DNA from 4 places in the Faecalibacterium hominis (ex Afrizal et al. 2022) genome. Region 3 is predicted to be linked to each of the others. Evidence: predicted binding sites of a transcription regulator. Region 3 holds the regulator's gene; each other region holds the start of a gene.

Region 1 (3,210 bases), 1.0 Mb from region 3:
GATGGTGATGATCTCGACAGCGCCCTGCACCTCGGTTTTTACAAAAGCCATTGTGAAAACCTCCAATTCAGATTCTCAGTGTTTCAAAACAGCTCCCGCGCCCCGGCAGAGTCTCCGGTCTGAGCCGGGGCGCGGGCTGTCATTCAATTCAATTCCAAAGGGGGAGCTTACATCTCAACGATGGTAGCGCAGCCCATGCCGCCGCCGATGCACAGGGTAGCCAGACCCTTGTGAGCACCACGGTGCTTCATAGCGTACAGCAGGGTAACCAGGATACGAGCGCCGGAAGCGCCGACCGGGTGGCCCAGAGCGATGGCGCCGCCGTTGACGTTCACCTTGCTCATATCGAAGTTCAGAGCCTGGCTGACAGCCACAGACTGTGCAGCAAATGCCTCGTTGGCCTCGATCAGGTCCATGTCAGCAACAGTCAGGCCGGTCTTAGCCATGACCTTCTTGGTTGCTGCGATGGGGCCCAGACCCATGACCTCAGGCTCAACACCTGCCAGAGCACCGGCGACCCAGGTTGCCAGAGGCTTAACGCCCAGCTCCTTGGCCTTCTCCTCACTCATAATGACCAGAGCAGCAGCGCCGTCGTTGATGGCGGAAGAGTTGCCTGCGGTCACGATGCCGTCCTTGGTGAAAGCGGGCTTCAGGGTTCCCAGCTTCTCGACCGGGGTCAGACGGGGGCCTTCATCGGTATCGAACACGGTGTCGCCCTTCTTGCCCTTGATGACAACAGGAACGATCTCGTCCTTGAAAGCGCCGTCCTTGATGGCCTTGTCAGCCTTGACCTGGCTGTTGTAGGAGAACTCATCCAGCATCTCGCGGGTGATGGGGCTGTAGCCGTACTTCTTCTGGAAGGTCTCGTTGGTGCAGACATTCTCAGCGGTCATGCCCATGTGCTTGTTGAAGCCGGTGGCATCCCACAGAGCATCGTTGACCATGGTATCGACCAGCTCGCTCTTGCCCATGGGAGCGCCCATGCGGTAGCCGTAACGGCCCTTCATCATTGCAAAGGGAGCCATGTCCATGTTCTCCATGCCGCCTGCGACCACGATATCAGCATCGCCTGCCTCGATCATCTGAGCAGCCATGTTCACGCAGTTCAGACCGGAACCGCAGACCACGTTGACGGTGACAGCGGGGGTCTCGATGGGCAGGCCAGCCTTCAGGGAAGCCTGACGGGCAACGTTCTGGCCCAGACCAGCCTGGATCACGCAGCCCATGTAAACATGATCGACCTGCTCAGGCTTGACGTTTGCGCGGTTCAGAGCCTCCTTGATGACGATGGAGCCCAGCTCAGCAGCGGGGACGTTGGCAAGGGTGCCACCGAACTTACCAATGGCGGTACGGCATGCAGATGCGATAACGATCTTTTTCATGTGAATAGCCTCCTGATTGTGTATGTTGTGATTTAAGAAAGACTGTTTTATCAAAACGCCGAAGCGTTTCTTGCATAAGGAATGGGGGTCAGACGTTCTCTCCCCTGCTGCGCAGCTCGGCCATCTTCTGCTCCACGGCGGCTTCCACATTCGGGGTAACGAACTTGGAGATGCTGCTGCCGTAGCGAGCGGCTTCCTTTACAATGGTAGAGGAAAGATAGCTCCACTTGATGCTGGTTGCAAGGAACATGGTCTCGATGCCGGGCATCAGCGCATGATTGGTCTGCGCCAGCTGGATCTCGTTTTCAAAATCCGTTACCGCCCGCAGGCCCCGCACCATGACCGAAGCGTGGCGCTTCTTGGCGAACTCCACGGTCAGGCCGTCGAAGCTCTCCACCGTGACATTGGGGATACCCTTGCAGCATTCCTGCAGCAGGGCCACCCGCTCCTCCACGGTGAACAATGGGTGCTTTGCACTGTTGATGAGCACGGCCACGATCAGGTGATCGTTGATCTTTGCCGCGCGCTTGATGATATCGAGATGACCTCGTGTGACCGGATCGAACGACCCGGGGTAAACTGCAGTTGCCATCGGTTTTGTCCTCCTTGCGCGCCTTTGAAAAGCGCATTGGTTCTGACATGATAGCACTTTCCAGTTTGCTGTGCAAGATGTTCTTTTCTTCTGCTACGGTGTATCGTTAATTTTTAAACAATCCCACCCGCAGTGCCACGATGCATCCTGCTACGCTATAAGTAAAGCACATCGTCAAAATTTTATCAAGTATTTTTTGCGTAAAATTTATTTTTTGTGCACCAAAGAATCTCTACAAAAAGCTAAGATTTTTAGTTATATTGCATTCAGCCCTGTTTTTTGCCAGGAAAGTATTGATTCTCCCGTTTGTTAATGATATAACTAAGTTGGAATTTACAATTCCTTTATGTTATTGTAAGAGAGGATGGTTTATAATGGATTTTACGGAATTGTATGCGCAGAAGAAAATGACAGCTGACCAGGCTGCCGCGTTGGTCAAAAGCGGCGACTGGGTGGATTACGGCTGGGCCGTGAACACCCCCGTTGCAGTGGACGCTGCCATTGCAAAGCGTCTGCCTGAGCTGGAGGATGTCAACTTCCGCGGCGGCATCCTGATGTGGGTGCCCGCCATCTTCCAGATCGAAGATCCTGCTGCCCACATGACCTGGAACAGCTGGCACATGGGCGGCATTGAGCGCAAGGCCATTGCCCAGGGCTTTTCCTTCTACTCCCCCATCCGCTACTCTGAACTGCCCCGCTACTACCGCGACAGCTCTGACCCCGTGGATGTGGCGGTGTTCCAGGTGACTCCCATGGACGAGCATGGCTATTTCAACTTTGGTCCCTGTGCTTCCCACCTGGGTGCCGTCTGCGATAAGGCCAAAAAGATCATCGTTGAGGTCAACCGGAACATGCCCAAATGCCTGGGCGGCACCGAGAACTGGGTGCACATCTCCCAGGTTGCCGGTGTTGTGGAGGGCAGCAACCCGCCCATCGGCCAGATGGCCGCTGCCGGTGCCGCCACCGAGGTCGATCTGAAGGTGGCAAATCTCATCGTCCCGCAGATCCCCGACGGTGCCTGCCTGCAGCTGGGCATCGGCGGTATGCCCAACGCCATCGGCAACCTGATCGCGCAGAGCGACCTGAAGGATCTGGGCGTGCACACTGAGATGTATGTGGATGCCTTTGTAGATATTGCAAAGGCAGGCAAGATCACCGGCCGCCACAAGAATCTGGACAAGGGCCGTCAGGTCTACGCCTTTGGTGCAGGTACCCAGAAGATGTACGATTACCTGA
Region 2 (3,210 bases), 380 kb from region 3:
CATGATCTCCACGGCCCTGACCTATGCGGCATTGGCGGTGACGATGCTTTTCTGGACAAAGCTCCATGCCTATACCGACCTGATGCTGGTGCTGAGTTTACAAATCTTCTTTACGACCATCGGCACCGAATGGGTGTTCACGATCTTTGAGGAGTATACCTATATCACCATCCGGGGTCTGCTGTTTCAGGTGCTGTCCATTTTCATGCTGTTTGCCTTCGTCAAGACCCGGGATGACTACTGCATCTATGCGGGCATCACGGTATTTGCGGCGGTAGGTGCCAATGTGCTCAATTTTTTCCGGGCCCGGCGGTACTGCACCATCCGGCTGACAAGAAAGATCGACTGGAAAAAGCACCTCAAGCCCATCCTCATCATCTTTGCATCCACGCTGGCAACGACCCTTTATGTCAGCTCGGATACCACGATTCTGGGCATTCTGGGAACAGATTACAATGTAGGTATTTACTCGGTGGCGGGTAAGATCTATGGCATTGTAAAGAACCTGCTTTCGGCGGTGCTGGTGGTGTCTATCCCGCGGCTGTCCCATTATGCGGGCGTGGGGGACAAGGCAAACTTCAACAAGCTGTTCAACAATATCTTCAACGCGCTCATCGTGGTGGTGGCTCCGGCTGTGGTGGGACTGTTTGCCCTCAGCCGGGAGGTTGTCCTCTTTATTTCCGGGGAAAGCTATCTGGACGCGGTGATGCCCCTGCAGATCCTGAGCCTTGCCCTGATCGTCTGTCTGTTTGGCTGGCTGTACAATTCCTGCGCGCTTCTGCCCTGCGGAAGAGAAAAGGAACTGTTCTGGATCACGCTGGTCAGCGGTCTGCTGAACGTGGGGCTGAACATCCTGCTCATCCCGCGGTTCCGGGAGAATGCGGCAGCCTTTACCACCCTGCTGGCAGAGCTGTGCTCCATGATGCTCTGTATCCGCTGCTCCAGGGGCCTGGTCACGGTCTCAGCTGACCGGCGCACCGTTGGCTCGGTGCTCTGCGGCTGTGCGGGTATCGTTCTTGTCTGTACCGGGGTCAAGGCACTGGCTCTGCCCAATCTCATCTGCATTCTGGCGGCAGTGCTGGGCTCAGTGGCAGCATACGCGGTCATCCTGCTGGGCATGAAAAATCCGCTGGTGCTGGAATATCTGGAAAAAGCGAAGCAGAAGTTCCGGAAAATATCCTGAATGGACAGGACCCGCTGCGGGGGCGAACACTCTCTGCGGCGGGTCTTTTTCCGAAAAAACGGCGCTTTTTGGTGCGTTCCGGCAAAATCACCACATTTCTTTGCTTCTGCAACAAATGTTTGTTAATAAATTATCCATCCCCCATCCTTGCAATACACACGCTTTTTGTTTATAATAAGGATGTACGGGGAAGTTCGCAGTGCGCGGCCCCCGATGAAGAGCAAAATTCGATTCCGAACGAAAAGAATTTGAGAGGAGTTTGTTACCATGGGTTTAGGTAAGAAAACGATCGACGATCAGAATTACTGCGGCAAGAAGGTCCTTGTCCGCTGCGATTTCAATGTCCCGATGAAGGACGGCGTGATCACCAACGAGAACCGCATCAATGCGGCTCTGCCCACCATCCAGAAGCTGGTCAACGATGGTGCTAAGGTCATCCTGTGCAGCCACCTGGGCAAACCCAAGAACGGCCCCGAGGCAAAGTTCAGCCTGGCACCCGTTGCTGTGGCTCTGAGCGCAAAGCTGGGCAAGACCGTTGTGTTCGCTGATGACGATAACGTTGTGGGCGAGAACGCAAAGGCTGCTGTTGCCGCAATGAACAACGGCGATGTCGTTCTGCTGCAGAACACCCGTTTCCGCAAGGAAGAGACCAAGAACATGCCTGAGTTCAGCCAGGAGCTGGCTTCTCTGGCAGATGCATACGTTGATGATGCATTCGGCAGCTGCCACCGTGCACACTGCTCCACCGCAGGTGTCACCGACTACATCAAGGATACCGCTGTCGGTTACCTGATGGAGAAGGAGATCAAGTACCTGGGCAACGCAGTCAACGATCCCGTCCGTCCCTTCACCGCCATCCTGGGCGGCGCTAAGGTCGCCGATAAGCTGAACGTCATCTCCAATCTGCTGGAGAAGGTCGATACCCTGATCATCGGCGGCGGCATGGCTTACACCTTCGTCAAGGCACAGGGCTACGAGGTCGGCAAGAGCCTGTGCGACGATACCAAGCTGGATTACTGCAAGGAAATGATGGCCAAGGCCAAGGAGAAGGGCGTGAAGCTGCTGCTGCCCGTGGATGCAGCCTGCATCAAGGACTTCCCCGATCCCATCGACGCTCCCGTGGATGTCACTGTGGTGCCTGTCACTGCCATCCCTGCTGACATGGAGGGCTGCGACATCGGCCCCGAGACCATGAAGCTGTTTGCCGATGCTGTCAAGGCATCCAAGACCGTGGTGTGGAACGGCCCCATGGGCGTGTTCGAGAACCCCACCCTGGCAGCCGGCACTCTGGCTGTTGCCAAGGCTATGGCTGAGAGCGATGCTACCACCGTGATCGGCGGCGGCGACAGCGCAGCAGCTGTGCAGCAGATGGGCCTGGGCGACAAGATGACCCACATCTCTACCGGCGGCGGCGCTTCTCTGGAGTATCTGGAGGGCAAGGAGCTGCCTGGTATCGCTGTGATCCAGAACGCATAAGCATCTGAACCAGCATCACTGAGGTGCGGCGGCATATACGCCGCCGCACTTTTTATTTTGGGTAATAAGATCTCTCAGGCTTGCCGACGCTCGCCAGCTCCCATCCGGGAGGCAGGAGATGTCGTTTATCCTGCCTCTCCTGCCGGGAGAGGCGGCACCGAAGGCAGCGGGGAGGTATTTTGTGATAAGGAGATCGTTAGAATGGATAAGGCAAAGCGTAAGGCAATCATTGCAGGCAACTGGAAGATGAACAAGACCGCCACTGAGGCAGCCAAGCTGGTGGACGAGCTGATCCCCGCCGTCAAGGATGCTTCCTGTGAGGTCGTTATCTGCACCCCCTACACCGATCTGGTCACCGCTGTGGAAAAGACCAAGGGCACCAACATCCATGTGGGTGCTGAGAATGTCCACTTTGAGAAGTCCGGTGCGTTCACCGGCGAGATCAGCGCCGATATGCTGGTGGATCTGGGTGTGGAGTACGTCATCGTCGGCCACTCCGAGCGCCGCCAGTACTTTGCAGAGACCGACCAGACCGTGAACAAGCGCGCTCT
Region 3 (3,210 bases):
GTGTCAACGCCATGGCAGCCTTTGCCGCCGCAGGCCGCATCGATGACTTTGCCTATGTGCCCCAGCAGAACATCGGCCATGCCACCACCACCCTGATGGCTCAGAACCGCGGCGCGGGCAAAAAAGAGCGTGTCCGCGCCAGCTTCTTCTGCGGCCTGAAGCTGGAATTCCTCTACGCCATTTTTATCACCGCTGTCTGCTTCTTCTTTGCTGAGCCCATCATCCGGCTCTTCGTCACCGATGCCGCCGTGGTGCATCTGGGGGTGCGCTTTTTAAAGCTGGTCTCTCTGTTCTACCTGATGCCCTCGCTGACCAACGGCATCCAGGGCGGCTTCCGCGGCCTGGGCGATCTTAAGATCACCCTGAACAGCAGCACGCTCAACATGGCAGGCCGTGTGGCGGCCGCTGCCCTCTTTGTGCTGCTGATGAAGATGGATATTGAGGCCCTGCCGTACAGCTATGTTGTAGGTTGGATCCTCATGCTGGTCTATGAAGCCCCCATGATGGTGAAGTATCTGCGGAAGGGCGAGCTGTAAGCCTGACACCGCCCCGGGCAGACCCGTGTTCTCACTCTGCCCGCTCGATCTCCCGGTACAGCCAGTCCAGTGCATCAGAGATGCCGCCCAGCTGGTCGATGAGCTTCTCCTTCACGGCCTTTTTGCCGTCCAGCATGGTACCCACGTCCATCACCAGCTCACCGGTGCGGAGCATCAGCTCTGAGTAGCGCTCTGCTGTAATGCCGCTGTGGCCCGCCACAAAGCCGGTGATGCGCTCCTGCATCTGCTCGAACCACCGCATGGTCTGGGGCACGCCCAGAATCATGCCGGAGTGGCGGACCGGGTGCACCGTCATGGTCGCCGTGGGCACGATAAAGCTGCGCCGGGCGCTGACTGCCAGCGGGATGCCGATGGAGTGGCCCCCGCCCAGCACGACCGTGGCACTGGGCTTTGAGATGCTGGCAATGAGTTCTGCCAGCGCCAGCCCGGCCTCCACGTCCCCGCCCACGGTATTGATGAGCACCAGCAGGCCCTCCACAGCGGGGTCCTCCTGCACTGCCACCAGCTGCGGAATCACATGCTCATACTTGGTGGTCTTCTGGCCCTGCGGGGCCTCCACATGGCCCTCGATCTGGCCGATCACGGTCAGGCAGTGGATGGCATGAGGGCCGCGGGTGCGCCACACCGTGCCCAGATCCTCCAGCTGCTCTTTCTCCAGCCGCTGCTGTTCGGTGGTTTCCTTTTCATATTCCGGCATGTTGGCTCCTCCTCAGGGTGTTTTTTTTCAGTGTTCCCGGGGATCGAAGCAATATGCGGCGGTTAAGATTTCTTTACTTTGAAAAAAATTGGCCCAGAGGATTTGACATTCTGTCTCATTGCAGTATACTTTATGTAAGAATAAGATTGACAAGTATATATCATTATTGTTCAGAAACTGTCTTAATCGCCGGTGCACCTTGCAGGGCGCAAAGAGACCGGCATTCCCTTTGGATGAAAGGAGAACCATTTCCATGAACAATCCCGGCAAAGCTTCCCTTCCGGTGATCAAGCGCCTGCCCAAGTACTACCGCTACCTGCGGACGCTGAAGAACGACGGCATCACCAGCATCTCCTCCCGCGAGCTGGCCGCCCAGATGGGCACCACGGCCTCTCAGGTGCGGCAGGATTTCAACTGCATCGGCGACGTGAACGGCCGCCAGGGCATCGGCTACTCGGTGGAGAACCTGCTTTCCATCCTGGAGCATCTGCTGTTCGGCAACGGTGACCTGCTGCCCACCATCCTCATCGGCTGCGGCCGGTTGGGCAAGGCAGTCAGCCGCTTCATCACCACCGACACCAACGGCTACAAGCTGATCGCCGCCTTTGACAATTCCCCCAGCGAGGTGGGCAAAGAGATCAACGGCATCCAGATCTTACACGTTGACGAGCTGGAGGCCTTCTGCGCAGAGCATAAGCCTGAGGTGGCTGTGTTCTGTGTGCCCCGCAGCGGTGCGGAGGAGCTCAGCGGCCGGCTGGTCGAACTGGGCATCAAAGGCTTCTGGAACTTCTCCCACTACGACCTGTCGGTGCCCTACCCCGAAGTGGTGGTGGAGAACGTCCACCTGGGCGACAGCCTGATGAGCCTGGGTTACCGCCTGCGCAATCAGGACTGATCTATTCTTATAGCATATCACAGAAAACAGGCAGCCCTCTCCCCCCGAACGAGCAGAGAGGGTTGCCTTTTTATGAGGAGAGCAACTATGGCGAAGCTATACTTCCGATACGGTGCCATGAACAGCGGCAAAAGCACCGCGCTGATGCAGGTGGCCCACAACTACGAAGAGCAGGGGATGCGGGTGCTGATCCTGAAGCCCCAGGTGGATACCAAGGGCGGCGGCGAGCTGGTCAGCCGCCTGGGCGTGCGCCGCAGGGCTGACCTGCTCATCCCGCCCGAGGTGGATGTGTTCGAAGCCGTACGCGCCGCCTCAGCCGGGGAGCAGCCGCTGGCCTGCGTCCTCTGCGACGAGAGCCAGTTCTTTACCCCGGCACAGGCCGAGCAGCTGTTCATGGTCACGGTAGACCTGAACATCCCGGTCATCTGCTACGGTCTGCGGTCAGACTTCTCCCTCAAGGGCTTCCCAGGCTCCACCCGTCTGCTGGAGCTGGCCCACACCATTGAGGAGATGAAGACCATCTGTACCTGCGGCCGCAAGGCTACCTGCAACTGCCGCAGGGTCAACGGGGAGTTCGTCTTTGAAGGCGAGCAGGTTGCCATCGATCTGGAAAACGATGTGCAGTACGTCAGCATGTGCCCCCAGTGCTATTTCAAGGCACGGCGGGCCTTTTACGCCAAACGGAACGCACAGTAAGCGTTGATGTCCGGCAGGCACAGGAGCCGCCCTTCCTGCATGAGAGCCCGGATCTCCCAAAAGTTTTTTACAATTTTCAGAGCGCTGCCCGGCCGGGCGGCGCTCTTTTTTGCCTGCCGCCTTTCAAAGTGATATATTAGTTGTATCCAACGGCGAACGTTTTTTGCACAATTGATATATCAGTTTATAAAATAGTGATATCGTCACTTTTTTCACATGTTGTATACAACAACATACCGTCAATTTCGCAATAAGTTACAAAAACATTGCAATTTTAGAGGTTCCGCCACACTTTCTCGGCCCGTTTCTATGCAATCTATCCAACTATGCAGATTGCATAGTTTTTCGCCCCAAGTTTATTCATT
Region 4 (3,210 bases), 1.4 Mb from region 3:
GGTGATAGATGCGCCCGCACTGCACGCACTTCAGGTGCAGGTGCTCGCGGCAGTGGCGGCCCTCGTCCACATACTGGAACACGGCCTTTTCGCCCTTATCGGCCACATATTTCATAATGCGCTGCTCGCCTGCCAGCTTGTCCAGATACCGGTACACCGTGGTGGGATTGGGGCTGGCCCCCTCTGCCTCCAGATGTTCCAGAATGTTGGATGCACTGACCGCGTGCTGGCGGTTGTTGATGAGATAATCCAGGATCAATTGCCGGGTTTTGGTGTTGTACCCCCCGCGACCTGCCATGGTATCAGCCTTCCTTTCTGGGTCAAGTGTACCACAATTTATCCTTTGATGCAAAACAAGAACGAAACACTGGCGACAAGCACAAAAAAACTGTTCAATTTATAGCAAAATAATGCATGATATCTGTTCAAAACGGAAAAGCTCCCAAAGTTTTCAAAAAAGTCTTGTAAACATTGTCCAGATATGTGATAATAATATTAATGATTACTTGGATTATTTAAGGGATACAAGCTGTCCGGCGGGTGACTGATTGCTGCCTGAATGGTCCTGCTTGCGAACTAGGAGATAGAACAATGAAAGAGATGGATTCCCAGTCAAAGCTCAGCCTGAAGCTGCAGGCTTACCAGTACCTGAAAACGAAGATTCTGAACTGCGAGTACCGCCCCAACGAATTTCTGAACGAGCAAAAGCTCTGCGCTGAGATGGGCAACATCAGCCGCACCCCCATGCGTGACGCGCTGGGCCGCCTGGAGCAGGAGGGGCTGATCACCATCCTGCCCAAAAAGGGGCTGATGGTCTCCGGCATTACCGAAGAGGACGTGCACAGCATGTTCGAGATGCGCCTGCTGGTGGAGCCTTACGCCCTGCGCACCTACGGCAACCTGATCCCCCGGGAGCAGCTGGAGGCCTACACTGAGCTGATGCACCACCCCGAGCGGATCGACGACTTCTGCAAATCCGACGATGATTTCCATGAGCTGCTGATGAGCAGCCTGCCCAACAAATACCTGCGCTCTGGCTATGACCGCATCACCGGCCTGAACACCCGTTTCCGCATTATGACCGGCAAGGTGAGCATGATCAATCAGGATCAGACCTGTGAGGAGCATCTGGAAATTCTGAATGCCGCCCTGAGCGACAACTGGAACACCGCCGCCGATGCGCTGCAGCATCACCTTGAGCTGGCCCGTGATAAGGCCGAGGGAGTCATCAAGGTCATCCGGCTGTGGTAAATGAAACGATAAAAACGCTGTATCACTCCTTCCGGCATCGCTGATGCGATGCCACCTCCCTCTCAGAGGGAGGCTTTTGCGTTGGCCGCCGCGTTAAGGCTCCCTCCTGGAGGGAGCTGTCGAGCGAATGCGAGACTGAAGGAGTGGTACAGCGTTTTCTTTTGCTGGAAAGTGTAAAAAGTTCATAGAAATCAAAAGAAAAGTACATTGAATATTGTTTAACAATGTGGTATCCTTAACAACAGAGAGAGCCCGCTGGCAGGCGGGCAGAATGATTTGGAGGAAAATAATTATGGCTGATCGCATTGTTCTGAACACCATTTCCTACCATGGCCACGGTGCCATTGAGAACATCGTTCCCGAGCTGACCGCCCGCGGCTACAAGAAGGCTTTTGTCTGCTCTGACCCCGATCTGATCAAGTTCGGCGTGACCAAGAAGGTCACCGATCTGCTGGATGCTGCAAACTTCGCCTACGCTGTTTACAGCGAGATCAAGCCCAACCCCACCATCGCCAACGTGCAGGACGGCGTGGCAGCCTTCAAGGCTGCTGAGGCAGACTGCATCGTGACCATCGGCGGCGGCTCCTCCATGGATACCGCAAAGGCCATCGGCATCATCATCAACAACCCCGAGTTCGCGGATGTGCGCTCTCTGGAAGGCGTGGCTCCCACCAAGAAGCACGCTGTGTTCACCATTGCCGTGCCCACCACCGCCGGTACTGCGGCTGAGGTCACCATCAACTACGTCATCACCGATGTGGAGAAGAAGCGCAAGTTCGTCTGCGTGGACACAAACGATATCCCCGAGATCGCTGTGGTCGATCCCGATATGATGTCCTCCATGCCCAAGGGCCTGACCGCCGCCACCGGTATGGACGCTCTGACCCACGCCATCGAGGGCTATATCACCAAGGGCCACTGCACCATCTCCGATATGTTCCATCTGGAAGCCATCAAGCTCATCAGCGAGAACCTGCGCGGTGCCGTGCAGAACACCCCGGAGGGCCGCGAGGGCATGGCTCTTGGCCAGTACATCGCCGGCATGGGCTTCTCCAATGTAGGTCTGGGCATCGTCCACTCCATGGCACACGGTCTGTCCGCTCTGTATGATACCCCCCACGGCGTGGCCTGCGCCATCCTGCTGCCGGTGGGTCTGGAGTACAACAAGACCGTTGCCGGGGAGCGCTACCGTGCGGTCGGCAAGGCCATGGGCGTGAAGGGCATTGACGAGATGAACGATGCTGAGGCCGCCGATGCCACCATCGCCGCTGTCAAGCAGCTGAGCGCGGATGTGGGCATCCCTGCAAATCTGCAGGGCATCCTGAAGGAAGAGGACATTCACTTCCTGGCTGAGTCTGCTTTTGCAGATGCCTGCCGCCCCGGCAACCCCCGCGATACCAGCGTGGAGGAGATCGAGGCACTGTATAAGAGCCAGCTGTAATTCGTAAACTGAACAAAGAGGGTCGGGAACACCGCTTCCCGGCCCCTTTTTGTTCCGGGAAAGGAGCACTATGAGCCTGAATCTCTATACTCTTTGTGTAATTTATCTGGTATATTCCTTTTTAGGCTGGGTAGGCGAGACCGTTGTTGCAACCGCAAAGGGCCGCCGGTTCACCAACCGCGGCGTGGCCTCCGGCCCCTTCTGCTTTGTGTACGGCACGGCAGGGGTGCTCATCACCATCGGCCTGAACGACCAGCGCACCAGCCTGGCGGCGTTGTTTTTCGGCAGCATGATCTATGCCACGGTGGTGGAGTGGCTGACCGCCAAGCTGCTGGAACGGATCCACCACCGCCGCTGGTGGGACTACTCCGATAAAAAGTTCAATCTGGACGGCTATGTCTGCCTGCAATACTCCCTGCTGTGGGGTCTGCTGGGCATGGCGGCAGTCCGCTGGGGCAACGACCTGCTGTTCCGGCTCTGCGCCCACCTGCCGCCGCTGCTGTTCCACGCTGTGGTAT

The links. The regulator Rex, encoded in region 3, represses fermentation and respiration genes when NADH is low (regulators of the CRP and FNR family bind a similar motif). The targets are predictions, from matches to a motif close to ATTGTTAANNNNTTAACAAT.
Region 1: a site for Rex is predicted at 2,077-2,096, ahead of coaD (pantetheine-phosphate adenylyltransferase). Genes of this name have one in related genera too.
Region 2: a site for Rex is predicted at 1,302-1,321, ahead of ACKXGA_RS04540 (phosphoglycerate kinase). Genes of this name have one in related genera too.
Region 4: a site for Rex is predicted at 1,458-1,477, ahead of fucO (lactaldehyde reductase). Genes of this name have one in related genera too.

The regions. Positions count from the first base shown of each region.
Region 1 is NZ_CP186860.1:307,100-310,309, reverse strand. Features, by position in the region: gene ACKXGA_RS01470 (enoyl-CoA hydratase-related protein) at 1-51, opposite strand, end outside; gene ACKXGA_RS01465 (acetyl-CoA C-acetyltransferase) at 168-1,382, opposite strand; gene coaD (pantetheine-phosphate adenylyltransferase) at 1,471-1,974, opposite strand; gene ACKXGA_RS01455 (butyryl-CoA:acetate CoA-transferase) at 2,349-3,210, shown strand, end outside.
Region 2 is NZ_CP186860.1:945,472-948,681, reverse strand. Features, by position in the region: gene ACKXGA_RS04545 (flippase) at 1-1,183, shown strand, start outside; gene ACKXGA_RS04540 (phosphoglycerate kinase) at 1,451-2,659, shown strand; gene tpiA (triose-phosphate isomerase) at 2,861-3,210, shown strand, end outside.
Region 3 is NZ_CP186860.1:1,329,220-1,332,429, forward strand. Features, by position in the region: gene ACKXGA_RS06405 (MATE family efflux transporter) at 1-536, shown strand, start outside; gene ACKXGA_RS06410 (ClpP family protease) at 568-1,254, opposite strand; gene ACKXGA_RS06415 (redox-sensing transcriptional repressor Rex) at 1,508-2,149, shown strand; gene ACKXGA_RS06420 (thymidine kinase) at 2,237-2,845, shown strand.
Region 4 is NZ_CP186860.1:3,029,881-3,033,090, forward strand. Features, by position in the region: gene ACKXGA_RS14605 (Fur family transcriptional regulator) at 1-298, opposite strand, end outside; gene ACKXGA_RS14610 (GntR family transcriptional regulator) at 592-1,251, shown strand; gene fucO (lactaldehyde reductase) at 1,544-2,692, shown strand; gene ACKXGA_RS14620 (putative ABC transporter permease) at 2,763-3,210, shown strand, end outside.